DNA from 3 places in the Oceanobacillus sp. CF4.6 genome. Region 2 is predicted to be linked to each of the others. Evidence: riboswitches for the same ligand, from Rfam matches in the RefSeq annotation. Region 2 holds a riboswitch; each other region holds the start of a gene.
The links. Region 2 has a riboswitch for glycine ahead of gcvT (glycine cleavage system aminomethyltransferase GcvT). Riboswitches for the same ligand answer to the same signal wherever they lie in the genome.
Positions count from the first base shown of each region.

Region 1: another riboswitch for glycine. It lies ahead of glyA (serine hydroxymethyltransferase); the one in region 2 lies ahead of gcvT (glycine cleavage system aminomethyltransferase GcvT).
Region 3: another riboswitch for glycine. It lies ahead of serC (3-phosphoserine/phosphohydroxythreonine transaminase); the one in region 2 lies ahead of gcvT (glycine cleavage system aminomethyltransferase GcvT).

Region 1 is NZ_JBIMEX010000006.1:158,634-168,772, reverse strand. Features, by position in the region: gene purU (formyltetrahydrofolate deformylase) at 1-168, opposite strand, end outside; gene lpdA (dihydrolipoyl dehydrogenase) at 302-1,702, opposite strand; gene ACHABU_RS11490 (HesB/IscA family protein) at 1,759-2,064, opposite strand; gene gcvPB (aminomethyl-transferring glycine dehydrogenase subunit GcvPB) at 2,241-3,737, opposite strand; gene gcvPA (aminomethyl-transferring glycine dehydrogenase subunit GcvPA) at 3,730-5,082, opposite strand; gene gcvH (glycine cleavage system protein GcvH) at 5,084-5,479, opposite strand; gene gcvT (glycine cleavage system aminomethyltransferase GcvT) at 5,651-6,763, opposite strand; gene glyA (serine hydroxymethyltransferase) at 6,847-8,097, opposite strand; glycine riboswitch at 8,368-8,469, opposite strand; gene ACHABU_RS11460 (hypothetical protein) at 8,778-9,035, opposite strand.
Region 2 is NZ_JBIMEX010000001.1:189,845-199,983, reverse strand. Features, by position in the region: gene ACHABU_RS01125 (hypothetical protein) at 1-157, opposite strand, end outside; gene ACHABU_RS01120 (competence type IV pilus minor pilin ComGF) at 129-548, opposite strand; gene ACHABU_RS01115 (type II secretion system protein) at 529-870, opposite strand; gene comGD (competence type IV pilus minor pilin ComGD) at 857-1,297, opposite strand; gene comGC (competence type IV pilus major pilin ComGC) at 1,272-1,598, opposite strand; gene comGB (competence type IV pilus assembly protein ComGB) at 1,613-2,662, opposite strand; gene comGA (competence type IV pilus ATPase ComGA) at 2,628-3,632, opposite strand; gene ACHABU_RS01090 (YqzE family protein) at 3,778-3,960, shown strand; gene ACHABU_RS01085 (YqhG family protein) at 4,084-4,863, opposite strand; gene ACHABU_RS01080 (DEAD/DEAH box helicase) at 4,850-6,511, opposite strand; glycine riboswitch at 6,647-6,734, shown strand; gene gcvT (glycine cleavage system aminomethyltransferase GcvT) at 6,912-8,027, shown strand; gene gcvPA (aminomethyl-transferring glycine dehydrogenase subunit GcvPA) at 8,042-9,391, shown strand; gene gcvPB (aminomethyl-transferring glycine dehydrogenase subunit GcvPB) at 9,384-10,139, shown strand, end outside.
Region 3 is NZ_JBIMEX010000005.1:154,537-164,675, reverse strand. Features, by position in the region: gene ACHABU_RS10205 (amidohydrolase family protein) at 64-1,098, shown strand; gene ACHABU_RS10200 (indolepyruvate ferredoxin oxidoreductase subunit alpha) at 1,114-1,347, shown strand; gene ACHABU_RS10195 (small multi-drug export protein) at 1,769-2,209, shown strand; gene ACHABU_RS10190 (nucleotide excision repair endonuclease) at 2,312-2,674, shown strand; gene ACHABU_RS10185 (TRM11 family SAM-dependent methyltransferase) at 2,783-3,760, shown strand; gene ACHABU_RS10180 (hypothetical protein) at 3,806-3,985, shown strand; gene ACHABU_RS10175 (TIGR00341 family protein) at 4,056-5,036, opposite strand; ZMP/ZTP riboswitch at 5,460-5,540, shown strand; glycine riboswitch at 5,646-5,727, shown strand; gene serC (3-phosphoserine/phosphohydroxythreonine transaminase) at 5,825-6,925, shown strand; gene ACHABU_RS10165 (phosphoglycerate dehydrogenase) at 6,922-8,121, shown strand; gene ACHABU_RS10160 (hypothetical protein) at 8,376-8,699, shown strand; gene ACHABU_RS10155 (hypothetical protein) at 8,826-9,080, shown strand; gene ACHABU_RS10150 (hypothetical protein) at 9,174-9,389, shown strand; gene ACHABU_RS10145 (YolD-like family protein) at 9,391-9,711, shown strand; gene ACHABU_RS10140 (hypothetical protein) at 9,951-10,139, shown strand, end outside.

The sequences.
Region 1 (10,139 bases), on a different contig from region 2:
ATTAAACTCAATCCTCATAAAAAATATACCAGCTTGCGGATCTGTTGTATATTGGTCAATATCTATAATATTAGCTTTATGTTCTGATAAAAAATTAGTAACAGTCGAGATGATACCTGGCTTTTCTGGACAAGTAATTAATAATGTTGCACGGTTCACACTTTCCATATGAATGCCCTTCCTCCATCTTAAATTCTACTTATATTTTCTGATTTAACTATCATTGATCATACCTAAACTATTATCTGTAATTCTCCATTCTTAGCTTCATGAAACGATACTAAATATATAATGATAGATTCTAAGCATGGATTTCCATACCATCTACTGCTAACGCTGCTTCACCAACTGCTTCGGTTAATGTTGGATGTGGGTGAATGTTGTGAGCAATATCCATGGATGTTGCACCTAATACTTGGGCTAAACCGGCTTCTGTAATCATATCGGTGACATGTGGACCTACCATATGCGCTCCTAACAGCTTCTTTGATCCTTCTTCAACAACTAGTTTGACAAAACCGTCCGACTCACCAAAAACAAGAGCCTTTCCTATTGCACGAAATGGGAATTTACCTATTTTCACTTGATAACCTTTCTCTTTTGCCTCATCTTCTGTAAGTCCCACACTCGCTACTTCCGGACTACTATATATACACCTCGGAACAACCGTGTAATTAAGTGGTACAGGATTACTGCCCGCGATATGTTCAATTGCGACTATACCTTCATGTGAAGCAACATGAGCAAGTTGTAAGCCGCCTATTACATCGCCGACTGCATAAATATTACGTTCATTTGTTTGGTAGTATTCATTTGCTTGAATAGAACCGCGGTCCATTTCAATCGTCGTATTTTCAAGGCCAAGTCCTTCCGTGTTTGGTAAACGACCAACGGATACAAATAATTTATCTGCAGAAAATAGCTTTTCTTTGCCTTTATGGGCTGCTTTAATCGAAACACCATCACCCTTCTCTAATGTTTCAGGAAGCACCTTTGCCCCTGTTACAACCTTAACCCCTTTTTTCTTCATTAATCTTTGTACTTCCTTTGAAACATCTTTATCCTCTGTCGGTAAAATCCGATCGGCATATTCAATCACGGTTACTTGTAAGCCGAAGTCAGCAAGCATGGATGCCCATTCTATTCCTATAACACCCCCACCAACAATGATGATAGAATCTGGTAACGCTTCTAATATCAAAGCTTCTTCTGATGTCATAACATAATCTCCATCTACTTCCAGGCCTGGGAGTGTTTTTGGACGAGAGCCTGTAGCAAGTATAATATTTTTGGAATGTAATATATGCTGCTCTTCTTCATTACTACTTTTAACTGATACATCTCTTGATTCTGTAATACTTCCTGTCCCCTCATAGACATCGATATTCCCTTTTTTCATTAAATGTTGAATACCTTTAAATAAACGGGTCACAATTTCTTCTTTCCGGGATTGCACCTTTGAAAAATCAAGTCCAACTTCTGGGGCAATGACACCATATTTTTCTCCATTTTTTGTATTCGCATATATCTCTGCACTTCTTAATAATGCTTTACTTGGAATACAACCAGCATGAAGACATGTTCCACCCAATTTTTCTTTTTCCACTATTGCCGTTTTTAAGCCTAATTGAGTTGCACGAATACCTGTAACATATCCTGCTGGCCCACCGCCAATGATAATAACATCATATTCTTCTTTCATAAGAAAACCTCCTTTTTCACTGAAAAATACTTGTACAATTGCTGTCTCCATACCTGTTAATCTAATTCAATTGCACATGCACTTGATGCAAAACGCTCTCCAACAAGAAAGCCCTGTTCAACCTCATAATCAATTTGCGTTGCTTCATCCAAATAACGCTTCGTAAAACGGTCTATATGAATTTGAATTCCGTCATATTCAATCACTGAATCATTTCTGCGTGGCTCATCAAAAACAAGTGTGAATTTAACAGAAATTCCGCAACCACCAGCTATATCAGCATCAATCCGAGGATATTTCTCTTCCTTTATTTCTGTTGCTTTCAGTTTATCTAACGCTGATTCTGTTAATGTTACAACCAAGTGACCTGCCCCCTTATGCCATATTCGGATATCACATATCATATAGACTTGAACCTGTACTTCTTTATGACGTGAAAAAGAAACAAGTGGCTTCTTTTTCACGTAATCTAGTACCTATCCACGAAGATGAACGCAAGCCATTGGTGGGTTTTCTCCCTACCAATGGCAATTTTATTTTAAGCTTTAACGGTGTCTTTTTCCCTCTCTGCAACCTTCTCTTTTGTATAACGTACGATTGGTTTTCTTGCAGCTTGAACTTCATCCAATCTGCCAACAATTGTGGTGTGTGGAGCATTTAAAACCATTTCCGGATCTTCTTCTACTTCTTTGGCAATTTGTATCATTGCATCTGCAAATGCGTCCATCGTTTCTTTTGATTCTGTTTCCGTTGGCTCAATCATTAAACCTTCCTCAACATTTAATGGGAAGTAGATCGTTGGCGGATGGTACCCAAAATCAAGCAGACGTTTTGCCATATCAAGCGTACGAACCCCAAGTTTTTTCTGTCTGGATCCTGATAATACAAATTCATGCTTGCAAAGCTGTGTATACGGCGAATCAAAATGGTCCTCCAGTTTCTTGCGGAGGTAGTTTGCATGTAGCACTGCCCCTTCTGATACTTGCCTTAATCCATCAGGTCCCATTGTACGAATGTACGTGTAGGCACGGACCAGAATACCAAAGTTTCCATGATATCCTTTCACACGGCCGATGGATGATGGATAATCAGAATTCAGCACATAATTTTCACCATCTTTTTCGATACGCGGTACTGGTAAATAAGGAATAAGATCCTCTTTTACACCGACTGGGCCAGCCCCAGGTCCTCCACCTCCATGTGGTGTAGTGAATGTTTTATGGAGATTTAAATGCACGATGTCAAATCCCATTGCTCCTGGAGTCGTTTTACCTAAGATTGCGTTTGCGTTCGCACCATCATAATATAATAGGCCGCCAGCTTCATGAACAACTTTCGCAATTTCTTCAATTTCCGTTTCAAAAAGTCCAAGTGTATTCGGATTGGTCAGCATTAATGCGGCTGTGTCACTATTTACCAGCTTCTTCAATTCCTCCAAATCAACTAACCCATTCTCATCAGATGGTATCGTCGTTGCATCAAACCCAGCAACGGAGGCACTTGCAGGATTAGTTCCATGTGCGGAATCAGGGACAAGCACCTTATTCCTGTTCTCACCGTTTTTCTCATGATAGGCTTTCACCATCATTAACCCGGTCCATTCTCCTTGAGCTCCTGCGGAAGGTTGCAGTGATATGGCGTCCATACCAGTGATTACTGCCAGCTCTTCCTGTAAATTATATAGAAGTTCCAATGCACCTTGCGCAGTTTCCGTTGGCTGATATGGATGAATGCGGCTGAATCCTGGAAGACGTGCGATATCCTCGTTTATTTTTGGATTATATTTCATCGTACAAGACCCTAAAGGATAAAAGCCATTATCTATCCCATGATTTTTATTTGATAGTGCTGTGTAATGGCGAACGAGTTGAAGTTCAGAAACCTCAGGAAGCTCCGCAGCCTCATTCTCGTCACGAATCAAATGTTTTGGTAATTTTCCCTGTAAATCAACACTTTTAACGTCACTCTTCGGAAGGCTGTAACCTGCACGTCCTGGACGGCTGATTTCAAAAATAAGATCATTATATTCAATCATTTACAATCGCCTCCAATAATTCTACAAATTGATCAATCTCTTCTTTTGACCGTTGCTCCGTTACTGCGATAAGCATTTGTTTATCATTGCCATAGTCTTCCCCTAAGTCATAGCCGCCAATAATCCCTGATTCAAGTAATTTTTTGTTAACTTCTTTTACTGGAAGTGGAAGTTCAACAACAAATTCATTAAAGAATGCTGATTTATTGATGACTGTAAAGCCTTTTTTTTGAAGAAGATTTGCCATATAATCCGCTTTTTCAAAATTTTGCTGTGCCATTTGACGGATTCCATGCTTTCCTAGTGCTGACATACTAATGGAAGAGGCAAGGGCGTTCAATGCCTGGTTAGAACATATATTTGATGTCGCTTTATCACGGCGAATATGCTGTTCCCGCGCCTGCAATGTTAATACGAATCCGCGATTGCCTTGGTCGTCATTTGTTTCGCCGACTATCCGGCCAGGTATCTTGCGCATAAACTTTTTATTTACTGCAAAATATCCGCAGTGCGGACCACCAAAGGCCATTGGTATTCCTAGTGGCTGCATATCACCGACAACCATGTCGGCACCCAGCTTACCAGGCGATTGTAAAAGCGCTAATGCTAATGGGTTGGCACTAACAATAAATAACGCTCCTTGTTCTTTTGCATATTCCTTAATTTCCGCTAGATCTTCAATCGTACCAAAGAAGTTTGGATATTGAATAATGACTGCTGCAGTATCTTTATCCAGTTGTGATTTTAATTGTTTTAAATCCGTAACATCCTCATCCAGGCTTACCTCTTCCACTGTATATCCTTGGCCCTTTGCAACGGTATTTAAAATAGCACGGGATTCAGGATGTACCCCTCTTGATACAAGGACCTTTGACCGCTTTTTGGAGTCTGCAGCAAGAGAAGCCGCTTCCGCTAGGGATGTAAAGCCGTCATACATCGAAGAGTTGGCTACATCCATTCCAGTGAGTTCACAAACCATAGTTTGGAATTCAAATATGCCTTGCAGTTCTCCTTGACTGATTTCTGGTTGATACGGTGTATATGCTGTATAAAATTCAGAACGTGAAATCATATGATCCACAACACTTGGAATGTAATGGTCATATGTGCCCGCACCAAGAAAAGTTGAATATTCATTCGCATTTAGATTACGGGCGGAAAGTTTGTTTAACTTTTTTATTAGAACAGGTTCCGGGTCTGCCTCCGGAATGTCCAGCTCCCCTTCCAACCGAATACTGGTTGGAATGTCTTTAAATAAGGCTTCTACAGAAGAGACATTTAAAAATTCCAACATTTCTTTTTGATCTTGCTCCGTATCTGGTAGATATCGATAAGTATTTGTCATGTTATTCCTCTCCTTCATTCACAAATGCTTGATACTCTTCATCATTTAACAGCGATTCTAGCTCCTCGGGGTTAGATAATTCTACCTCTACTAACCACCCCGCATCATATGGTTGTTCATTAATTGTTTCGGGTGCATCTTCTAACTCTTCGTTTATACGGACAACTTCACCTGATACAGGAGAGTAGAGTTCAGAAACGGCTTTAACCGACTCAACCGTTCCCATTAATTCATTTGCAGTTACTTCATCATCTACTTCCGGATTTTCAACAAAGACGATATCTCCCAACTCCTTTTGAGCAAAATCAGAGATTCCTATCCGGACTAGATTTCCATCTAAACGTAATATCCATTCATGTTCCTTGCTGTACAGTAAGTTTGTTGTTGCATTTGTCATTGTTTTTACTTCCTTCCCATATCTATTTATCTACTATTTAAAGGAGGATTTACCTATTTCATTTATAAGTTAACTAAATCCCAAACTTAAAAGATTATTACTCTGCAGCTCATTGGCCAGAACGCTTTCACATTGTTATTCCACAAGCTGATATGCACGGTCTCGTTTAGTTTATCCCCTTTTATAAAAAGGTGTTTTGACAACAACGGCATCAATCATTTTTTTGCGGACTTCCACTTTTAACGGTGTTCCCGCTTTCGCGTATTCCGTTGATATAATGGCAAGGCCCAGATTTTTCTTTAAAGATGGAGATCGGGTTCCGGATGTAATGAAGCCAATTTCCTCGTCACCCTCTGAAAACACTTTATAACCGTGACGTGGAATGCCTTTTCCTGTCACTTCCACCCCTACTAATTTCCGCTTTAATCCTTCTTCTTTTTGATTTATAAGACTTGATTTACCGGTAAAATCACTCTCTTTGTTGGTTTTGACCGCAAACCCGATTCCAGCTTCAAGCGGGCTGACTTCTTTTGTAAGCTCTTGGCCGTATAGGGCAAGACGTGCTTCCAAGCGAAGCGTATCTCGCGCACCAAGTCCACATGGTTTTAATCCATCCTCTTTTCCCACTAGAAAAAGCTTCTCCCAAAGTGCTATTGCCTCGTCAGGTGTTAAGTAAAGTTCGAAGCCATCCTCCCCTGTGTAACCTGTGCGGGATACAAGAACGTCTTTAATCCCATCTAGATTGACATGCTGGGCAAAGCGGAAAGGAGCTATTTCGCTTAAATTGATATCCGTTAACTTTTGTAAAATTTTTTCTGCTTTTGGTCCTTGGATAGCAAGGAGCGCAACATCACTTGAAATATTCTTTAATGTTACCTCTCCTTTCATGTGCTCTTCCAACCACTCATAATCTTTATCAATATTTGAAGCGTTAACCACCAGTAGATACTTTTCATCAGCTAACTTATAAACTAGCAAATCATCAATGGTACCACCGTCTGGATAACACATTGCTGTATATTGGCATTGGTTAATATCAATCTTTGTTACGTCATTTGTTAATAGAGAATTGATAAAACGCTCTGCATCCTTTCCTTCAACAAGCACCTCTCCCATATGGGAAACATCGAAAAGCCCTGCTTCCTGCCGAACCGCCTCATGCTCTTCTATAATGCTTGAAAACTGTACCGGAAGTTCCCATCCCCCAAAATCGATGACTTTTGCACCGTCATTTTTATATACTTCAAAAAGCGGCGTTCGCTTCAACACTGTTTCTGTACTCATTTTTACACCCCTACTTTCGATTTCTTCCCGAACTTGAACTTTCTGTGAAAATGGCTCTAAAATTCCAGGAAGCTTTTCCCTGCTTATACATTTACCGGCTGTTGAAATATTGGATAGTTTTCGCAAATTTCTTTTGTTGTTTCTTTTGCTCTTTCAAGGACAGCTTTATCCCCATTGCTCTTCAGAACAGAAGCGATTACTTTTGCGATTTTCACCATTTCTTCCTGCTTCATGCCCCTTGTTGTCAAGGCCGCTGTTCCAATGCGGATTCCGCTTGTAACAAACGGGCTTTCAGGGTCATATGGAATGGTGTTTTTATTAACGGTGAGTCCCGCTTCTTCTAATAGCTTCTCTGCTTCCTTACCTGTTAAGTTCCATGAACGTACATCTAAAAGGACAATGTGATTATCGGTCCCTCCAGACACAAGTGTTGCGCCTTCTTCCTTTAAAACTTCGCCAAGGGCTTTAGCATTCGTAATGATTTGCTCTGCATATTCCTTAAAACTCGGCTGCAAAGCTTCATTGAATGCCACCGCTTTAGCTGCAATGATATGCATCAACGGCCCTCCCTGAATTCCTGGAAAAATGGCTTTATTTACCGCTTTGGCCAGCTCTTCATCATTGGTTAAAATAACACCGCCACGTGGACCTCTTAATGTTTTATGTGTCGTACTTGTCACTATATCTGCATAAGGAATTGGGGATGGATGAACACCAGCTGCAACAAGTCCAGCAATATGAGCCATATCCACCATGAATTTCGCGCCAACTTGGTCTGCAATTTTTCTGAATCGTTCAAAGTCAATGGTTCTTGGATAGGCACTTGCCCCTGCAATAATCAATTTTGGCTTCTCTTTTTTGGCAATAGCTTCCAGCTCATCGTAGTCAATCAATTGTGTATCTTCTCTTACTCCATAGGACACGATGTCAAACCATTTACCGGAAATGCTGACAGGACTACCATGCGTTAAATGTCCCCCATGGGAAAGGTCCATGCCCATTACCTTATCACCAGGCTGAAGCAACGCGTAAAAAACCGCTAAGTTTGCTTGTGCACCTGAATGTGGCTGTACGTTGGCATATTTGGCTCCAAATAGCTTCGTTAGTCGATCAATAGCTGTTTTTTCTGCTACATCGACAAACTCGCATCCGCCATAATAACGCTTTCCTGGATAACCTTCTGCGTATTTATTTGTCATCACGCTTCCCATTGCTTCTAATACATCTTCACTAACAAAGTTTTCCGAGGCAATCAACTCTAGTGTTTGGTGTTGGCGCTGTTGCTCTTTCTCAATGGCTTTAAAAATAGTTGAATCATTTTGCTGTAAACCCATTTTTTACTCCTCCTTTAAATTACGTGCAATTCTTCGGCTAAAACTCAACATAAATTAAAAATATAGCTTACTGAGAAACACGTATACCTCTTTTCGTAGCACGAAACATCTTTTCCATGGCAAAAGCTATGTAAAATTTTGCACACAAAAAAGGACAGAAAAGGGTATCTAACGTTCTCATCCCTTCTCTGTCCTTTTTACCTGAGAGTTTAACTCTTTATTAAAGAGTCTTCCCCTTTGGTGGCATATGGTATGCGCTCTCCAGAGGTGCGTCCTGTTGTGGTTTTATCTACCTGAGAGATTGGTTCCAAGGGTATTTTTGGAACTTGCTCCTTCGGTGGCTCTTTCCTAGCACTCTCCCACAACATTCATCCGCTCATATTGAATTTTAGTCATTTTCAGAACAATAGTTTAGTAAATCGGATCCAGATGTTTACTGACTTTCCATCCTTTCTCATAATTTCTGTAATATCTGGAATCCTTCTTTTTAGGACCTTTACAGCCAAGTTAGGCTCCTGATTAAAAGCGCTTACAATTATTCGGGGAAATCAACCTAATTAGCTCCCTTTTTAGGTACTTACTCTATCAATGCTAAGCAGATCCTGACTCTCTCCCACAATATTTATTCACAAATATTTTACTCATTTTATAATATTATCAAATCAGATTATTGTCAACTCTTAGTTTATTTTTTTTGCAACTTTGAGGAGCAAACTCTCCCTATCTTCCAATGGTTCGTTAATACCTGATTCTAATGATTTCTTTACACTATCTTTTGGAATTATAGTTACTATAGCTAGTAAAGCTAGTCTAGCAAAAACAGCATTTGCCAGCAACCCTATACTTGCGGCCGCTCCCATATTTCCAGTCTTTTCGACTGCACTATAGACAGTAACAGGTATTGCTAAGCCGAATGAACCGCCAAGTGTACTAGACATCTTATAGATACCTGCCGCCTCTCCTGCCTTCGCTGCCGGAACATTGGCTACTACTGTATCTGTGGATGGTGTCGCGTAAAGTCCAATCCCATACGATGCGCAGACCTTTATGGTAACCAAAACATCGTTAAATTCATACCTTCCCTAATTCTAAAAATCTCCCTTCTATATAATTAACAACTGTTAAAACGTATCCCCAGACAATTCCAGTTCATCAGATAAACGATAACTCACTGTAAAACTAATAAAAACAACAATGGAATAAATCGAGTTTGGTAAGTTTGTAAAGGTCATTAACATTATTCCAACCACCACTAAAAGACTTGCTAAGATCATTGGCCTTCTTGGACCACTTCGTTGCAATATTTTCACCGACACGAATCATCGATAATACAGCAATTAAATAGCCAACTGATAATATCCCAGATTGGAAGGAACTATATTCTCTTGACACTTGGACATACGTATTCGCAACAATGAGTGCTCCAGTTACAGCATTCAGTAAAAAGTTTGAAACAGTCGCGCCAGTAAATAAGTTTCAATTTATGTATCATATGGGTTCGTTCGTGTAATAGAATCTATAACTGAAATGACACTGACAACGATATCCCCCTCATAATACAGGGAGCCGAAAAAGGAAACCCAGTTCCTTGCTGATAACACCGAACAATCTTTCCGCAAGCCGAACATATGAGGTAAAGCTCCTTCAAACATGGCCAAGATACTTGATGATCTTATCTAAATCTTTTATCTTCTAAATACTGATTAATATCTCAATAGCTCAGCCCATCCAATAAAATTAGGGTTGATATGGTCAAAATTAATTTATACTTTTATGGATATATTCTGTGAATTCTGGTAAAATCAAAATTACAGAAACGAATGAATGTTGCAATCGATTTAAAGGAACGCTTAAACCGATTAAAGTTGGAAATTTTATTCAATCGTTTAACTAATATAAGATGAAACTCACCTGTAAAAGATAACCCTATTTTTTATAGTATATTCTTCTAGAAAAAAATTATTTTAGCTGCAAATATTACAAGTATTAACATTGTGAAAGCTTTATTATCACGTATATAATTATAATTAGTCTGAATATTT
Region 2 (10,139 bases):
TTTTTAGTTGTTGGAGATACCTGTCAGTTATTTCCATCCCGCGTTGGTAGCTTTGAATGTGAGCGGTGATCAATATCAAAGCTAATGTCGTGATAAATAATACATATGGCAAGATAAACCCATGTTGATTATTGGTAGTGGATAATAATTTTCTCATGTTTCGCTCCTGTTAACATCGTTACGGACACGTGGATTCCAAAAGGGAGGGAGGCAAAAGAAATATTCTTTACATCCCTTAAATAAATTTCATGACCTTGTCCGTTTACCTGGCGTCTAATCAAACTGCCATATAATTCAAATGTAGCTGTCACATCTTCATATTGTTGGTTTAAGTACAACTTTTTTCCATTGGTTTCTACGGATGTTGATTTAATAACATCATTCCGAATAAAATGAAAGAATTGCTGTGCAGAAATTTCATCATAATTGGACTCATAGTCTGCGAATTGAATCAGATAGCTTAAAAAAGGCAACGTACTAGATAGGATCGTAATCATTAATAGTAGCGTAACAAATGTAAAACCTTTTTCACGATGCCTGTAAACCATACAAACACAATCTTTCCTCTCTTTGCTTTGCATTATTCCATGCGACACATCCTTTTATAAATTCTTGTTCCATATTAAATTCAAATCGGACTTGAATGGAATTTAACGTTTCAGTAAATTTCAAGGGAAGTTCTCCAGGAGTATCCCAAATCACATGCTGCAATTCATCATGGAGTATAGATGCCAAATTACGACGATCACTTAACACTTTTTGTTCCGCATCCACTATTAAAATAAGCGGCATAAAAGTGGAAACTGTGGTGAAAAGAATACTTGCAGCAATTAACACTTCGATCAGTGTAAATCCGCTATTTTTCTGCAATGTAAAACCTGCCTTTCCCAAGTTGAAATACGGCATCATAAACCGCATGTTTTGTCGTTATTTTAATTGTGCGCGGATATAAAAATGTTCCATTTTCATTGAAAATAATATCGGCATTTCCTCTTGGATCAATAAGCAATCCAGAGGGGTAAAATCTTTCCGCAATTGTCTTCTTAGTACCTTGTAATATTTTATAATGATCCTTATATAATCGGATGAAAACTTTCTCATCTGTATTTAATGTAGATAAACTTTGGACATACAGCACATCAAATTGAAAAGTCTCTAAAAACTGCTTTTCCTGCTGTTTTTCAATTGCATCCAAATTAATTGTAGGGAAGAGTAACAATATGACAGATAAACTAGTTAATACAAATAGGACTTCCAGCAAGGTAAAACCGTTACAATTCTTCTGGTTTAGCAACAAGTCTTTTAATTCCTTCATCATCTGTAATATATTGTAGTTCTTTGCCATTTGGACATTTTTTCTGTTCGTCATTTATATATTGTGGCACCAAATCATCTAAAGACGACGGATATTCATTTTTTTCAATATAATAAGCATCTACTTGGGCCTGAACAACGCTGACAAGCGCTTTACATCCTTTACTGTGAACTTCACTTCCTTTATCTCCAAGGTTTGGAACGATAAGAATAATCAGAACCGATATAATCATCAATACGATTAACATTTCAATCAGGGTGAAACCTTTATTGTTATTAAACATGATCTTAACTCCTTCTATATTGTTTTCATTAACTGAAACATCGGCCACATCAATGTTATATAGATAAAAATAATGAAGCTGGCGAGAATCAGAAAAAATACGGGTTGGATTAATGTAATACTTTTTAATATCTTCCTTTGAATTTCTTCCATCAACAGCTCTGAGTATATAGTTAGATCTTTTTCCAAAGCATGCATGTCCGCATTTTTACGGAAAATAGCGGTTAACTGATTTTCCATAAAACTAAATACCGTCAATAAACTTGCGATATGAAGCCCCCTTGATAATTCGGTTGTCATTTGGTTTGCATAATAAGCGATAATGGGTAATTTCTGTTGTTTGGACATATGTTGAAGAATTTCCCGAAATGACATACCGGTTTTTAGAAGGGAGCTAAAATGTGCAGCGAAGTGAAAAGAGGTTTGCAGCTTCAAAAATCTTCTGTAGATGGGGATTGCTCTATATACTTTTATCTGTTTCTCAATTGGTAATCGGTGCTTCGTGAGATTCCATATAACAACCGCAATGACAAATGCTGCACAAAGTAAAGATACGGTGTTACCAAGTAATTCAATAATTACAATTGAAAGCGACACAGTCAAAGATGCTTCTGTACTTGTTTGGAAAAGATCTTGAAAGGAGGGAAGAATACTTGTCTTGATAAAATAGAGTAGCAACATGAAGGCGAAGAATAAAATTAATGGATATCTGGCTACCTGCTGAAATTTCGTTATATATTTTATTCGATGATTATACATGGTAGCACATTTTTCAATGCTTCCTGTTAAATCTCCATTCCCTTGTACAAAATATAAGTAAGAAGTGATAGTAGGATGAAAAGTAGCTTTTTCAAATGCGACATCAATGGTTGATCCTTCCTTCAATGATGTAATAATCACCTCTGTTGTTTGGTACATTTCTTTATCCCATTTTATCGTTTCCAATGCTTCCAATAAGGAATAGCCATTTGTTAATAGACGATGTAGTAAACGAAGAAAGCGGAGTTGTAAATCACTGTTCAACTTCCTGTTACGAATTGAAAATCTCTTCAGAAATGAATCCATATGCAAAAGCCTTCTTTCTTAAATACTCAAATGAATGGAACATTTCTGGTTTCGTATGTTCCTGGCCTTCTATAACGCTTTTTAGAATTTCACCATCCAGCAATTCAAGTATTGCAGCTCTGCGTGTTACATTGTTCATTTGTAAGGGGAGCAATTCTAATGCTGCCACTGCGATTAGGGACTGTTTAAGGTCACTTTCTTCAATCCCCATGTCAAATAATCGGTGAATCGTGCCTGCAGCATTTTTTGCGTGCAGAGTACTTAATACAAGATGTCCTGTCAAAGAAGCTTCAAAAGCAAATCGCGCCGTATACTTATCACGAATTTCTCCCACCATAATAATATCGGGATCATGACGTAGGGCTGCTTTCAGTCCTGTTTGATACGTGATCCCAGCTTTTTCATTTACCTGCACTTGAAGAATGTGTTCCATATTCTTTTCAATTGGGTCTTCCAATGTAATCGTCTGATAGGATTTTTCCTGTAAAATGGATTCCAGAAGTGCATATAGAGCTGTCGTTTTACCACTCCCAGTAGGACCTGTAAACAGAATGATTCCCGCACGGTTGGTAATCCATTTCTTAATTTTATTTAATTGGTTTGGGAAAAGAAATAGTTGTTCCAAAGAGAGTGTCGTGTCCTGTGGGAGAATCCTTATAGCCAGACTTTCTGTATTATTGAGAGGGAGTGTTGAAATTCGCAATGAAAATAATTTGGAATCTGATTTATGCTCAATGGTACCGTTCTGAGGTTTCCTGGATTCACCAATGTCCATTCCAGATATGAATTTATAGTAAGTAAGAAGTAATTGAAACTTTTCCATTCGAATTCTTTTATGGAATATTCGTTTTCCTAGAATGCGGAAATAGATGTCGGTATGATTCTGAAATGGATAGAAGTGAATATCGGAAGCATTTGCTATTAACGAAGCGTTCAGAAGGCTATTAGATAATTTCGCTGCAGGATTCAATAATTTTTCACCTCCTTATAAAATCCAACAAATATTATATTCGACACGTTTTGCTAAATTCCTTCTTCAAATTAAAAAATTTTTGAATATATTTTTTCATAATGCAAAGGATAAGGGTATAACTTAAACATAGGGTGGGCTTCATATGTCAGGAAATGATTATTTAAAATTTATTACCGAGCAGTTGATCTCCTATATGGACTTATCTTCAGAGGAAAAGCAGAAGCGGAAAAAGCGAAAAAAGGATTATCCTATTTATACGAGCAAATGGCTTGGAATGCTCCCATTTACAATAAGAATAATGTTTCAAAAGGAGAATAGCAGATAAACGGGTCTGCTATTCTTTTTCGTTGGCAGATAGAAAAGTATAAAACTTATCTATCTGCATAAGTGCAACTAAGGCACTCGCCCAAAGGCTTGGCGAATGCCTTAGTTTTCTAAACTGGTGGGTTTATAATGCGTCTTCTTTGAGATAAAATATCCCGCCATTGATCATACTTATTGTTATTTTCGGGTCATAACGTTTGGTTAATTCATCTATTTCATTCTTCATTTGTTCCGTTTCCGTCTCTTCTTCGTAAAAGTGTTTCAGTGTTCTAATTTCTTCATCCAGTATTTCCAACGATCTCTCCGCCCATTGATGTTCCTGATTATAAATATAATTCGTTATCACATCCTCAATTCTCAAATAACCACTTCTCAGCTTTATGATAGGAGAGATTGTAAAGCAGAAATCAGATATTTTTGTCTGCAACTGCAGCTCACCCAATTCTGTCATCATATCTAGTTTCATTCTGCCATTCACCAGATGCAGACCGATAGAGAAAACTTCATCTTTTTTATGCTGACCTTGATAACTAACCTTAATATTAGTAACGAGCCATGGATATAGAGGTACCTTGTTTGTTGTATTCACTTTCTGAAACAGTTTTGTGAAACGTTCATTGCTCTTTAAGTTATTCATTATCTGTTGCAGTCTTGGACTTCCAAAATGAATCCATTCACCAGGAATATCACGCTTTTGGGGATTTGTAATCATTGTGAGTTGCATTGGATCACCATCACGTCCAATTTTTTTAATGTAATGCCAATAAAATGGTCGATTCATCAGCTCCCGGTCCATCTGCTCATTCAACTGTATTTTTAATACGCCTTCATTATTGTGGATAATCCCACAATTCTTTGCTGAGAAATAATCACATAAAAATGAATTTAAATTAGTTATTGCCATAAAGCTTCTCCTCAGTTGTATGATGGATTGGTGTACTTTTAATGATGGATGATAGATTATTTAATTTAATTCTCACTTCACCTGAAGAGGTGGATTCGTTGTAAATTGATTCCATTTCTGACTCGATGCTTTGTATATTCAGTTCTGCAAGAATATCGTCCAGATTCCCCACAACTTTTTCAAAGAGGTCGATTTTTTCATACAAGAGATTAAGGATATGTTCTTCAATTGTATTACGGATAACGATATTATAGATATGCACATCCCTTTTTTGACCAAATCGGTGAATACGACCAATTCTTTGTTCCAAACGCATTGGATTCCAAGGAAGGTCATAGTTAATCAAGTGACTGCAGAATTGAAGGTTAATCCCTTCTCCGCCAGCTTCTGTTGCAATGAGCACTTGCGCATGATCCTTGAAAAGCTGTTTCATCCAATCTTTTTTTCCCCGCTTAAATCCACCTCGGAACGGCACAGATGAGATACCATGCTGTTGCAGATACCATTGCAAATAAAATTGGGTCGCTCGATATTCCGTAAATACAATGACCTTCTCACCATCTAATGATTTAATCAATTCTACAATCTTATCTGCTTTTATGTGATGTGGAAGCTGCTCGATCTTGGATAATAAAGGCTTTATTACATTTTCATTGTTTTTCTGTTCCGCGATTTTACTTAATGACATATAGCATGCTTCGCGCGAAGAACAGATCTCTCTTAAATAAGTTATTTTTGAAAAAGTCGAGAATCCTAAAGAAATATTAACCAAGTGGTCGTACACATCGCGACTTGCCTCGGGGAAATCAAGCCAGATTGTTTCAATTTTGCGTTTCGATTCATTAAGATTGGTTGCTTTTCTTGTATTCCTGATCATAACCTTTTGAATCAACTGCTTTAAATATGGATCTTGTTCGAGCTTACTTCGGTCTTTTCCAAATTTATTAATAAACGATTCATAGCTTCCCAAATGTCCAGGTTTTAGAATTGTAATCAAATTAAATATTTCAATCAGACGATTTTGCACGGGGGTTGCGGTTAATAGTAAACAATATTTCTTTTTTAATGCACGGGCAAATTGATAGTTTTTCGTTTTATGATTTTTCAGCTTATGCGCCTCATCAATAAGAATGAAGTCATATTCCATCTCGAGAATCTCACCCTGATTCGGAGGACGTTTTGCAGTATCCAACGAAGAAACAATTACTGAATTATCCTTCCAACTGTAGTTCTTTCGATATGCTACTGCTGGAATATAAAATTTTTCATTCAATTCATTTACCCACTGATTGACAAGGGAAGCCGGAACCAGAATAAGGGCATTACGTACTAAGCCTCGAATCATGTATTCTTTTAAAATGAGTCCTGCTTCGATGGTTTTGCCTAAACCGACCTCGTCGGCCAATATTGCCCTGCCATTCATCCTTTCAATTGCTTGTTGTGCTACTTCGATTTGATGATCTAGAAACTCCATATGTGGAAGATACGCAAGCGAACGCAACCCGTTAAACGATGGGGCAATTGTCGTTAGTTCAGCTTGGTAAGCCATTGAAAAAAGTTCCCAACTGGAAATTTGCTCATCTTTCTCAATGACTGACTCTAGTCGATCTATAAAGGTTAATTCTTTCTCAATGTGAATAGAATCCATATAATAATTCCACTTCCTATTAATAAAATTTGGATTTTACTACAATTTTGTTTCCAATTATGATATAATTCAAAAAGAAATAGATTTTCTTGTTACTGTACATAGTATAACCAAATATGGATTTTTCATCAGCGAATGATTACAAGGGGAGAGCTTACGATTAGTAACGCCGAAGGAGCAAGTTAAGAGCGAATCTCTCAGGCAAAAAGACTCTTGTAGGACGCAACTCTGGAGAGTGTTTACAGTATGTAAACCACCCACGAAGCAAGTATCTGTACGGATTGGCTATTGTTTAAGTGCAGGTATGCAACTTTCTGGTTTAAGGACAGAGATTTCTTCAGTTTGGAAGAGATCTCTATTTTTGTGCATTTTTTTAACTAAAGAACAGGAGCGTGTTGGGATGAGTGAATTGAAACGTACACCTTTATTTCCTGAATATGAAAAACATGGGGCAAAGACGATTGACTTTGGAGGATGGGATCTGCCTGTACAATTTTCCAGCATTAAAAAGGAACATGAGGCAACTCGAACAAAAGCGGGGCTTTTCGATGTATCCCATATGGGTGAAATCTCTGTTCAGGGACAGAAAAGCTTGGAATTTCTGCAACATTTAGTAACCAATGATGTTGCAAAATTAGTTCCCTCTCGTGCACAGTACACGATCATGTGTTATGAAAATGGAGGAACGGTTGATGATCTGATTATTTATATGCTTGCAGTTGACGATTATTTGCTTGTTGTAAATGCAGCAAACACAGAGAAGGATTATGAATGGCTTGTACAAAACAATCAATACAATAGCGATGAGCTTTCCATTACAAACATATCAGATGATTACGTTCAATTGGCACTGCAAGGGCCAGAATCGGAAAAAATACTGCAAAAAGTTACGGAAACAGATTTAAGTGAAATTAAATTTTTTAGATTTATGGATCATGTTTTATTTACAGGTCTGAAGCAGCCTGCAATTGTTTCTCGCACAGGATACACAGGGGAAGACGGATTTGAAATTTATATTGAGAAATCGAAAGGACCCGCATTGTGGAATCTGATTATGGATGCAGGTAATAATACAGGTATTGAACCAATAGGACTTGGCGCCAGAGATACACTTCGTTTTGAAGCAACACTCGCCCTGTATGGTCAAGAATTATCAAAAGATATTACACCTGTTGAAGCTGGTTTGACATTTGCAGTAAAAGTGAATAAAGAAGCAGATTTTATTGGTAAAAATGTATTAAAAGAACAAGTTAGGAATGGGACAACAAGAAAATTGGTAGGAATCGAAATGATTGATAAAGGAATACCGCGTCATGGTTACCCTGTTTGGAAAGATAACGTGGAAATTGGATTTGTCACTTCAGGGACCCAATCACCTACACTGAATAAAAATCTTGGACTCGTATTGATCGATTCACAATTTGCAACAGAAGGTACTGAATTGGAGGTACAGGTAAGAAAACGCACACTTAAAGCTCGAATTGTAAAAACACCATTTTACAAACGAGATAAATAGAGGGGGAACTAGTAATGGAATTTCGTTATTTACCTATGACTGAAACCGACAAACAGGAGATGCTTGATACAATTGGTATTGAGTCAACGGATGAACTTTTCTCAGACATTCCAAACAGCGTACGTTTTCAAGGGGAATTAAATCTGAAGAAACCAGCAAATGAATATGAGTTAAAAAAAGAACTTACTGCGATGGCAAATAAAAATGCAAATTTAAGCGAGTATACTTCCTTCCTAGGTGCAGGAGTATATGACCATTTTATTCCATCTGTCGTGGATCATGTTATTTCACGCTCTGAATTTTATACTGCTTATACACCATATCAGCCAGAAGTCTCTCAAGGGGAACTCCAGGCAATTTTTGAATTTCAGACGATGGTATCCGAATTAACCGGTATGCCTGTAGCCAATTCCTCCATGTATGATGGTGGAACATCACTGGCAGAAGCAGTTAATTTAAGTGCCGCCCAAACGAAAAGAAAAAAAGTACTTGTATCCAAAGCGGTTCACCCAGAATCACGTGCGGTAATTGAAACATATGCAAGAGGTCAAAATGTGGAGATAGTGGAAATTGGATTAAATGACGGTTTAACTGATCTTGATCATTTGGAACAGGAATTGGATGAAACAATTGCAGGTGTTGTTATTCAATACCCTAACTTTTTTGGTCAAATTGAACCACTACAAAAAGTGGAAGAACTAATCAATCAGCAAAAGAAGACAATGTTTATTGTTTCAAGTAATCCATTGGCACTTGGATACCTTACTCCTCCCGGTGAATTTGGTGCAGATATCGTTGTAGGTGATACACAAGTATTCGGTATCCCGGCGCAATTCGGTGGTCCTCACTGTGGATACTTTGCTACTACTGAAAAGTTAATGCGTAAAGTACCTGGTCGCCTTGTTGGTCAAACAAAAGATGAAGACGGCGTCAGAGGATTTGTTTTAACATTGCAAGCTAGGGAGCAGCACATTCGTCGTGATAAAGCCACTTCAAATATTTGCTCCAATCAGGCCTTAAATGCACTTGCAAGTTCTGTTGCAATGAGTTCTATCGGGAAACACGGATTAAAAAAGATGGCAACCTTAAATATGCAAAAAGCAAGGTATGCGAAATCCAGCCTTAAAGAAGCGAATCTTGAAGTCGTATTTGAAAGTCCATTTTTCAATGAATTTGTAGTGAAACTTTCTGATTCGGTCTCTGAAATTAATAAGAAGTTATTTGAAAAGGGTATTATTGGCGGGTATGACCTGGAACGGGATTATCCCGAATTAAAAGGTTATATGTTAGTAGCGGTAACTGAAATTCGCACCAAAGAAGAAATTGATGCATTTGTAAAAGAAATGGGGGATATCAATGGCTAATCAGGATTTTCCATTAATTTTTGAACGCAGTAAAGAAGGAAGAACAAGCTACAGCTTTCCAGAGTGGAATGTCACTGAATTCGATTTGGAATCTGAATTGGAAGAAGTATATATTCGTCAGACTCCACCTGAATTACCGGAAGTAAGCGAACTGGAAATCATGCGCCACTATACAGGACTTTCTAATAGAAACTACGGCGTTGATTCCGGATTTTATCCACTTGGTTCGTGTACGATGAAGTATAACCCGAAAATGAATGAAGATGTTGCGAGATTGGAAGGTTTCAGTCATATACATCCTTATCAGGACCCGAAAACGGTTCAAGGTGCAATGGAAATGCTTTATGATCTGCAAACCTCACTAAAAGAGATTACTGGCATGCATGAAGTTTCCTTGCAATCAGCCGCAGGAGCACATGGGGAATGGACTGCACTTATGATGATTCGGGCCTACCATGAAGCAAATGGAGACTTTAATCGAACGAAGGTTATTGTTCCTGACTCTGCCCACGGTACCAATCCTGCATCGGCTGCGGTAGCTGGTTTTGATGCTGTAACCGTGAAATCAAATGAACAAGGAATAGTCGATTTGGAAGACCTAAAACGGGTCGTTGATAACGATACAGCAGCGCTTATGCTTACAAATCCAAATACACTTGGATTGTTTGAAACAGAAATACTCGAAATGGCTGAAATTGTACATGGAGCAGGCGGTAAACTCTACTATGATGGAGCGAACCTGAATGCA
Region 3 (10,139 bases), on a different contig from region 2:
GCCTAAAGGCTTAGACATACGCCTTCATTTTCTAAAAAAATACGATGCTAGGAGTGGGAATTTGTGCAGCAATTAAAAGTTGATTTCCATACACATATTATTTCGGAGGAATTTCTGAATTTAGCTGAAAAATATGGCGATGATCGCTTTCCTGTTTTAGAAAAAACATGTGACTGCGGCGCCAAGATTATGATTAAGGGTAATAAATTCAGGGACTTAACGAGTAATGCTTGGGCTGTAGAAGAGCGGATCAAGGAAATGGATAAAGAAGGAATCGATATTCAAGTGTTATCGCCTATTCCTGTTACGCTCAGTTATTGGGCAGAACCTGAACATGGGTTAGAAATGGCACAGTTCCAAAATGATTTTATTGCATCTATTACAAAGGAACACCCAAAGCGGTTTATCGGCTTAGGCACGGTTCCATTACAAGATATTGATTTAGCAATAACAGAAATGGAAAGAGCAGTAAATGAATTAGGATTAAAAGGGCTCCAAATTGGAAGTAATGTGAATGGGAAAAATTTGGATGATGAATCATTAGATCGTTTTTTCCAAGCTGCCAATGAATTGGGGGTACCACTATTTGTTCATCCTTGGGCAACATTGGGTGGTGCAAGAATGCCACGTCATAACTTTATGTATATGGTTGGAATGCCATCAGAAACAGCGCTAGCAGCTGGAAGTATTATTATGAGTGGAATGCTGGATAAGTATCCCAATTTAAAAATATGCTTTGCACATGGTGGAGGATCCTTACCATATTTGTTACCAAGAATGGATAAAGGTTGGTACGTATGGCCGCAAATAAGAAAGACGGAGAAACCACCTAGTCATTACGCGAAACTACTTTATTTTGATTCTCTTGTTTATGACGAAAATAATTTACAGTTTATGATTGATCGATTCGGAGTAGATCAAATCATAGCCGGTTCAGACTATCCATTTTTATTGCGAGAAACTCCATCTGGTAAAGTAGTGGATAAATTAACAACATTAAATGAGGAAGAAAAGGCAAAGATACATGGTTTTAATGCTTTAGACTTTTTAAATTTGAATAAAGAGCAATATACCAAAAGTCTATTGAAACAGCAGTAGAGGGAGAGGATAAATTTGGCTTTTGTAATAACGAGTCCATGTACGGGTGAAAAGGCAGGCGAATGTGTCAGTATTTGCCCAGTCGATTGTATTGAAGAAGGTCCCGATCAATTTTTTATTGATCCAAATATATGTATTGATTGTGGTGCTTGTGTTGCTGCTTGTCCAGTTGATGCAATCGTTGATGAACATGATTTAACAGGCCAACAAGAAAAATATTTAGAAAAAGCCGAAAGCTTCTTTGGATAGAATGTAGGGAATAAGGGAAGCGTGGGGACGGTTCTCATGCTTCCTTTAACGATTAGGTGTCTCTTCTATAGATATTTTTGGGAATGTTGTAGTGTAAACAACATTCCCATTTTCCTTTAATTACCAAAAATTTGCTCTATCTTGATGCAGCACCCAACTGCTTTTTTTCATCGTGATCCCCTTAGAAACAAAACAATGGAATCGTTCTTTGTCCCGTTGCTAAAAAGTAAAGCGTCAGCACTCACCTTTTTGGGAGCTGGCGCTTTAATTTTGAATCTTAAGCGGGAGGATAACCCTCCATGTCCCTAATGGCTTGCTAACAAAGCTTCGTTCTTTCCTTTACTTACAGGAAATGGTAGGATTTTAACAGTATTTGTGTTGTATTTAATGGATTGGGATTTCGTTCGTAAAGGAGGATACGATGAATTACGAATATATATTAGTTTTTATAGGAGCTGCTATTCCTTGGCTGGAAATTGCAGTCGTCATCCCATTGGGTATAATAAGAGATTTATCGCCATTTTGGGTAATGATTATGGCATTTACTGGTAATTTACTTACGGTTATCCCTGTTATTTATGGATATGAAAAAGTGAAGACTTGGTACGAAAAGCGTCAACAAAAAAAAGGGAAAGAACCTTCGAAACGTACAGATCGTGGTAAAAGGATTTGGAACATGTATGGACTCCCTGGTCTTGCTATGTTAGGTCCAATATTAACGGGGACGCATATTGCTGCATTTATTGGCATGTCCCTTGGCGCTGAAAAAAAGTGGGTTACACTCTGGTTGACGATTAGTATCGGTATTTGGACATTAATTATTGGAATAGCGACTGTACTAGGCTTAGATATTTTCTTATAAATAGATAAGGCATGGGGTATTCTAAGTGGGACGATAAACTATCCCTTTATCCCGAATTATGATATTCTATACATTAATGTAGAAAGAGGAAGTGAAGCTTAAGTGATAGATATAACCATTCCAAAGCCAGATGTTACCATTACGAAACAGAATAATCCGGAGGTAAGTAATATTTATGGATTTACCGATTTTCACTTGATCACAAGAGAGAAGGGCGGTATTTTCATGTTTTATAACGACAATAATGAGTTATTATTTGTCGGAAAAGCTAGAAAGTTAAGACCAAGAATTAAAAAACATTTTCAGGATACTGTATCGCCAATGAAGATGCATCGTGATGAAGTTACGAAAATTGAGCTTTGTTTGGTTGAAGAACCAGCCGACAGAGAGATCTATGAAACGTATATCATTAATAAACTTCAGGCGAAATACAATGTAGAAAAAGTATTCTATAAGCAAACCTAATGAATAAAAAGCAATACGGACACTCATGTTAGACGATGCCTATTGCTTTTTTTATTCCATAAAAATATATAATGGCTAATTTGAAGCATAAGAATTCAGGATTAAAGGATGAAAACGAACTTGGAATTTACGAATCAAGATGTATCAACCTATGTATATATGTACTCCTACCCAGAGGAAGAACGCTCTTTATGTGCTCTGGAAATGCGCGCCTTTTTTGGAAAGGATACGGACAATAAAGTACTGGAAAGTTTTGTGGAAGTTGATCCTTCCAGAAGCCCATTTATGAAAGAAAGAATCCGTGTGATTTTTGAAGAGGAGAACTTTCAGGATCTTCTCAAGCAAGCAGAAACGTTGGATTTAGACGGGGCAACATTCAAAGTGAATTATGTGAAAAATAGTGGCCTTGTAAAAGAGGAGAAGGAAGGCTACAAGAGACGGCGTATGGTTGAGAAAGAAATCGGAATGCATGTTTATGGGGAAGCGGATTTACATCATGCCGATCGACTTTTTGGCGTAACGAACGTGAACGGGAGATGGGTATTCGGCGACTATGCGAAAAGTGAGCCTGTCTGGTTTCAACATCAGAAGAAGCCGCATGAATATTCGACTGCGCTCAATACACGTGTGGCAAGGGCGGTTGCAAATATTGCTATTCCAATTCCACACGACATCAAAGCAATTGATCCCTGTTGTGGAATTGGGACAGTACTAGTTGAAGCCCTTTCCATGGGGATTGATATCGTAGGAAGTGACCGAAATCGTCTAATCATCAATGGCGTAAGAGAAAACATCGAATATTTTGGTCTTGAGGGAGAAGTAAACTTAGCAGATATTCGGGATGTCACGGAGCACTATGATGTCGCAATTATTGATTTGCCTTATAATTTATGTTCGGTTATCTCAGATGAAGAGCAACTGGAAATGCTCCAAAGTGCTCGGAGATTTGCAAATAAATTAGTCGTAGTAACGGTTGAGCCGATTGATGAAGTTCTAAAGGCAGCTGGATTTATGATTACGGACCGAGCAGTAGCTAAAAAAGACATATCAGGTTTATTTACTCGTGAAGTAATCGTATGCGAGTGATATTGACTAGCTTAACATATTTTATATGGAAGGGAGTTAGAATCGATGAAGTACACGAAATCTCAAATGAAAAAATTGGTTAGCAACAATGAGGAATTACAAAAGCGATTAAAACAATTGATGGAGGAACACGATTTAGAGAAAAGCTTCGCCCTTAAGGCATTGTACCATTCTGAAGTTGCTGCTGGTGGGAAATATCAAACAGCATATCAAGAACTTGATTAGGGACAAGGTGGTCCTTGTCTTTAGTTAGTCGGTAAAACAGCGATGATGAACCTGTCCCTAGTCCCCTGTATCAGACAAAATTGATAAAAAGAATTGCTGTTATAAGTATGACCGTGATCGTTAATATAAATAGGAGAGAACGTTTCCGGGATATATTCGCCTTTTGCAGATCCTGCCAATTGTTTGGTTTAATACCACTTAACCAAAAAACAATTACAGCCGATAAAAGTATCGAGTAAACGTTGACCATTAATAGAATAAACGGGACAAGAGCTGCAGCCCAATTTCCAGTTCCGAGAATCATACCGAATACAACAGCAGGCGGGAGCAAGGCTACTGAAACCATAACACCTACAAGAGCGCCTGTATTTCTTTTGACAAAAGAAAGTGCGCCTGCAGCACCAGATACGAGCGCTGCAATCACATCAATAATTTGAATGTCTGTCCGTGAAAGGAATTCATCGCTGTAAACGGGTGGATCGAAGGAAAAACTAAATATAGCGGCAATTACTATTGGAATTCCTATTCCAACTAGAGATGTAATAATGGACTGACGTATTAATTTAAAATCACCGAGAACGGAAGCAAATGAAATAGCTGTTACGGGACCAATAAGTGGGGCAATTACCATAGCACCGATGACGATTGCTGGACTGCTTTTTATAATGCCAACCGTAGCAACGATAGCGGAGAAAATAATAAACAAAATATAACTGACACTTATACGGCTTGACCCTTGAACTGTCGTATATAATTCGTGCCGACTTGCTCGCTGCAAGTCCTTTTTTTCATCCTCTTCTTTCTCTTTTTTTCTAGGTAGATATGTTTGTACCGGCAGCAACATAACTTGATAAACGTCTTCACCACCAGGCAACCTTTCCAAATAATCAAGCATTTGTTCTACATCATTGGTCTCTAATAGAATCCGTGTTAAATACTTTTCTTTCTCTTCCTCAGAGTTCCAATAGGAAATAACAGAAAAATGATCCTTTATTTCTTCTATATTTAAAAAGTTCTTAGGGGCATAAATTTCAAGCAACTGTAATGACATAATTTTCGTCTCCCATATACAAAGAAATATTACACCTTATTGTTGCCATTCTTTCTCTTTTCATAATGAATAATCATACTAATCCGCTTTTTTAACCTGAAAACTTCTGCTGTTTAAACATATCCTCAATTGATTGCTAATCCGTTTACTAAAAATGAGGCTTCCTATGATATTTCTATACCATAACGTCCTTTTTGATATTCATAAGAAAACACTTTTGTAACCTAATAAACTATGGAAGATATTCACAATGAAGTAAATAGGGCTAATCGTGCTGTCATAGAAGCAAATTAAATTTATTGTTATATAGTGTTTATAATTGATCTACTTTAAAATACATAATAGAAATTTTGACTGATTAGGAGGAAATTCATTTTATAGGTTGTAATTTAGTGGAAAATTTGATAGGATTATAACAAATTAAAGGTCATATGCAACTGGCGAAACGCGGATAACCGCGAGGGAGCATATGATATCGAAATGTCGTTCGCCTGGGCAGAGGTAAGGGGAGAATTTCCCCTTACCTCTTTGTGCTATTAGGAGGCGATGACATTCTTATATAATTGAATAGTTTAAAAAGCTATGATTGTTGTGGGTCAGACTATAACAGGAGCAGCTTCTGGAGAGGATGCAAGAATAATTGCAACGCCGAAGGGTTCAAGATCTCAGGCAAAAGGACAGAAGAATAACACTTACTTTTATGTTATTTGATGTTTAATGAGATTGGGGAGACCAGTCTCTTTTTTTTATATCTCTTGGTGAAAGAATAATAAGGATGAGGTGTTAACATGAAACGAGTATATAATTTTTCAGCAGGTCCATCTATGCTCCCGCTGCAAGTATTGGAAAAAGCTCAAGAAGAAGTAGTCAATTATAGAAATTCAGGTATGTCTGTAATGGAATTAAGTCATCGTTCCGGACTATTTACGGATATTATAACAGAAGCTGAAAAACTGCTGAGAGAATTAATGGCTATTCCTGAAGGGTATAAAGTGCTTTTTATTCAAGGAGGAGCTTCACAGCAATTTGCAACTGTCCCAATGAACCTGCTTGGTAAAAGTGGAAAAGCAGACTACGTTAATACCGGATCATGGTCAAAGAAAGCAATCAAAGAAGCTAAGAAATTTGGAACTATTCGTGTCATCGCCTCATCAGAGAATGATAACTTTACATATATACCTGCTGTTGACCAGAGTATGATTGATCCAGAAGCAGATTATGTGCATATTACAACAAATAATACAATAGAAGGAACTGCTTATTCAAAGATTCCAGATACAGGGGACGTTCCACTTGTAGCGGATATGTCATCCAATATTTTATCTGAAGAAATCGATGTATCGAAATTTGGTTTAATTTATGCAGGAGCACAGAAGAACATCGGCCCTGCTGGATTGACTGTTGTTATTATTCGGGAAGATTTAATTGGTCGCGCACCGGAAAATTGCCCGGCTATGCTTGATTATAAAACACATAGTGAGAGTGGTTCATTGTATAATACACCACCCACATACGGGATATATATGGCCAAGCTTGTTTTTGAGTGGCTAAAAAATCTCGGTGGTTTAAAGGAAATGGAAAAAATTAACCGAAAGAAAGCACAAATGCTATATCATGCGCTTGAAGAATCTTCTATATTTAAATCACCGGTGCGTAAGGATAGTCGTTCGCTAATGAACATTCCCTTTGTTTCCGATTCTACTGAATTGGATGCTGCCTTTATAAAGGAAGCACAATCTAAGGGACTTGAGACGTTAAAAGGGCATCGTTCTGTTGGAGGTATGCGTGCTAGCATTTATAATGCAATGCCAATAGAGGGAGTTCAAGCATTGGTTACATTTATGAACGATTTTGAAACTAACTACGAACAGAAAGAGGAGAGAAAATGAGCACACTAACATTAGATAAAGTTAAAACAATAAAGACATTGAATAATATCGCAGACAACGGGCTAAATGTTTTCAAAAACGGTGATTATGCAATTGATAATGAATCTGAACATCCGGACGCAATTGTTGTTCGTAGTTTTAATATGCATTCGATGGAATTCGACACTAATTTGAAGGCAATTGCACGCGCTGGAGCAGGTGTTAATAATATTCCGGTCGACAAGTGTACGGAAGACGGAATTGTTGTTTTCAACACGCCAGGAGCCAATGCAAATGCTGTAAAAGAAATCGTACTAACCACATTAATGGCTTCATCACGTAATTTATTTGCTGGAATTGAATGGGCAAAAACGCTACAAGGTAAAGGTGATCAAGTTCCAAGTCTTGTTGAAGCAGGGAAAAAACAGTTCGTCGGTAATGAAATTAAAGGAAAGAAATTAGGGGTTATTGGTCTGGGGGCGGTTGGTGCACTTGTAGCAAACGATGCATTGGACTTGGATATGGATGTTATTGGCTTTGACCCATTCATCTCCATCAATACAGCTTGGGAGCTTTCTCGTAACGTGGAGCGAGCGATGACGATGGAACAATTATTTGCAGAAGCTGATTATATTACAGTACACGTTCCTTTGACGGACGATACAAGTGAAATGTTTAATGAAAAAGCATTTAATCTAATGAAACCTGGAGTACATATTTTAAACTTCTCCAGAGGTGGGCTTGCGAATGAAACAGATATGGCCGAAGCACTTGAAAGTGGAAAAGTAGGTAAATATATTACGGATTTTCCTAACGAAAACATATTGAATATGAAAAATGCCGTACCAGTTCCACATCTTGGTGCTTCTACAAGAGAATCAGAAGAGAACTGTGCAATTATGGCTACCCGACAAGTAAAGGAATATCTTGAAACGGGAAATATTAAAAACTCAGTGAATTTCCCTAATGCTTCGATCCCATATACAGGAAAGAGCCGTGTGGCAGCCTTCCATCGTAATGTTCCAAACATGGTTGGTCAAATCAGTTCAGCGTTCTCCCACCATAATTTGAACATTGCTGATATGATTAATAGAAGCCGTGGAGATTATGCATACACAATGATTGATATTGACAATGAAGTAAATGGGGATGTTATTCCTGGCTTAGAGGAAGAAATTAAACAGATTGAAGGCATGATTACCATCCGTGTGATATAAATCTTTATAAAAGAGAATAAAATGCCTGTGCCAGTCTCCCGCTATTTATTAATAGTGTGCGACTGGTATTTTTCTTTCTTTTAATCATCAAGGCTCTTTTGTTTGTTGCTTTATAAACCAAGCAGTATATAGATTGTTAGATAAAGACAATAATCTTCTAGAAAAGAGCCGTGATCAAGTAGAATAAAAAAAGGTTTTATAACTGCTCATTTAGGAAATAGGTATCGTACAACCAACTAGAAAGGATTGATAGTATGAAAAAAGGTATTAAATGGGTAGCGCCAATGTTATTTGCATCAGTAGTTCTAGCGGCTTGCGGTGGTGATGGCGGTGACGTTGATGTAGAAGATCCAGTAGAAACACCAGTAGAAGAACCAAGTGATGGAACGGATGGCGGTACAGAAACTGAAGTAGAAACAGAAACAGATACCGAAACGGATACAAATGGCGAAGCAGATACAAATACGGAAACAGAAACAGATATGGATGAAGATACCGAGACAGAAACAGAAACAGAAACAGACCCTGAATCAGATACCGAAACGGATACTGACGATGAAGAAGACGATGAAATGTAATTGGTCCATATAAACAGGTCTCTGATTGAGGCCTGTTTTTTATTCTATTATTATGAGTGATTATTTAATTTAGATCCTTTTACATATGTTTAATAAGTTTCTGGATATATTAAGAACGGGTGATAAATGATGAAAGCAACGGAATTGGAAAGTAAACGATTCGATAAGGCACTGGATGAAATTTTGGAGCTGTTTAATAATCTTGAAAGTGATACACAAATTATTGACTTTAGTGAGGAAGTTTTTACGAACATAAAGCGCGCTAAAAAAAAATATGTTACAAAAATGGTTGATGAAAAAATTAATACGGTTGTAGGTGAAATGCTTTCCTGGCTTGAACTTGAAGATGTTGACATGGATGAAGATGAGGAAAGTGAATAAGAATTAGCAAATTTTCACTGTGTACATAACTCTCTTTTATGATAAAATAAGAACAGGTGTTCAGAACAATTGTTCCTAAACGGAGGGTTCAGCATGAAAGGGTTGCTTATACGTTCGATGGAGAATAAAGAGAAGATAGTTATTTTCTACATAGACCAGGAAAATACGGTGACACAACGATTTATACGAATAAAAAGTATTCACGATAATTCGGTTCTGGCCTATTGTTATTACCGAAAAAAAGTGCGATCGTTTCGATTAGACAATATCCTTTCATGTGGTCCGGTGAAAAGAAGGGTAGGGGCTTAAAATGAATGATCGCGGAAGTATAAAATGGACTGCTATGATGCTGCCTGAGCATATTCAACTTCTAAAGGATATGTGGGAACAGAAGGAATATAAAGAAAAGCCTATTCTGGATGAGCAGCAGCTCGAAGAAATAAATATGAAATTGCATTTGGCAATTCACAATAATTTAACAGCAGAGATTACATATTATGCTGAACACGATTTTAAAATTAGGAACGGGAAGCTATTTAAGATCGATACAAGGCAAGGTTTTATAAAAATTGATAATGATGAACGGACCAAAATTAACCTGCATGATATCTTGGATATTAAAATTGACTAAACGAAATACGTATAAGAATATACCTATAATTGGCTATACAATATATAAAGCTAAGACAATTCGACCTGATTAACTCGAATTGTCTTTTTTTTGTTATTTTCCCTGTTATATCAATCTATTTTTTATTGTGCGTTCGAAGGAGATGAAAGAGCACATTTATAGAAAGTAGATGCTTCTGTCTATTCATTGTATTTTTACTAACATATGGTGTAGTAAAGGCAAGAAGGGAGGGAAATTAAATGTCAGTATATCAAAGCAGACGAAACCGTCGAGATGATGATAGGTTCGATGTAGATGAAGTTCTTATTCGCACAGACAAAGTAAACGTTATAGATGTGGATGACAGACGTAGACGTGATGATGATAGAAGACGCAGAAATCGATTTGATGATGATCGAAGAAGATGTGATGATCATCGTAACAGAAGA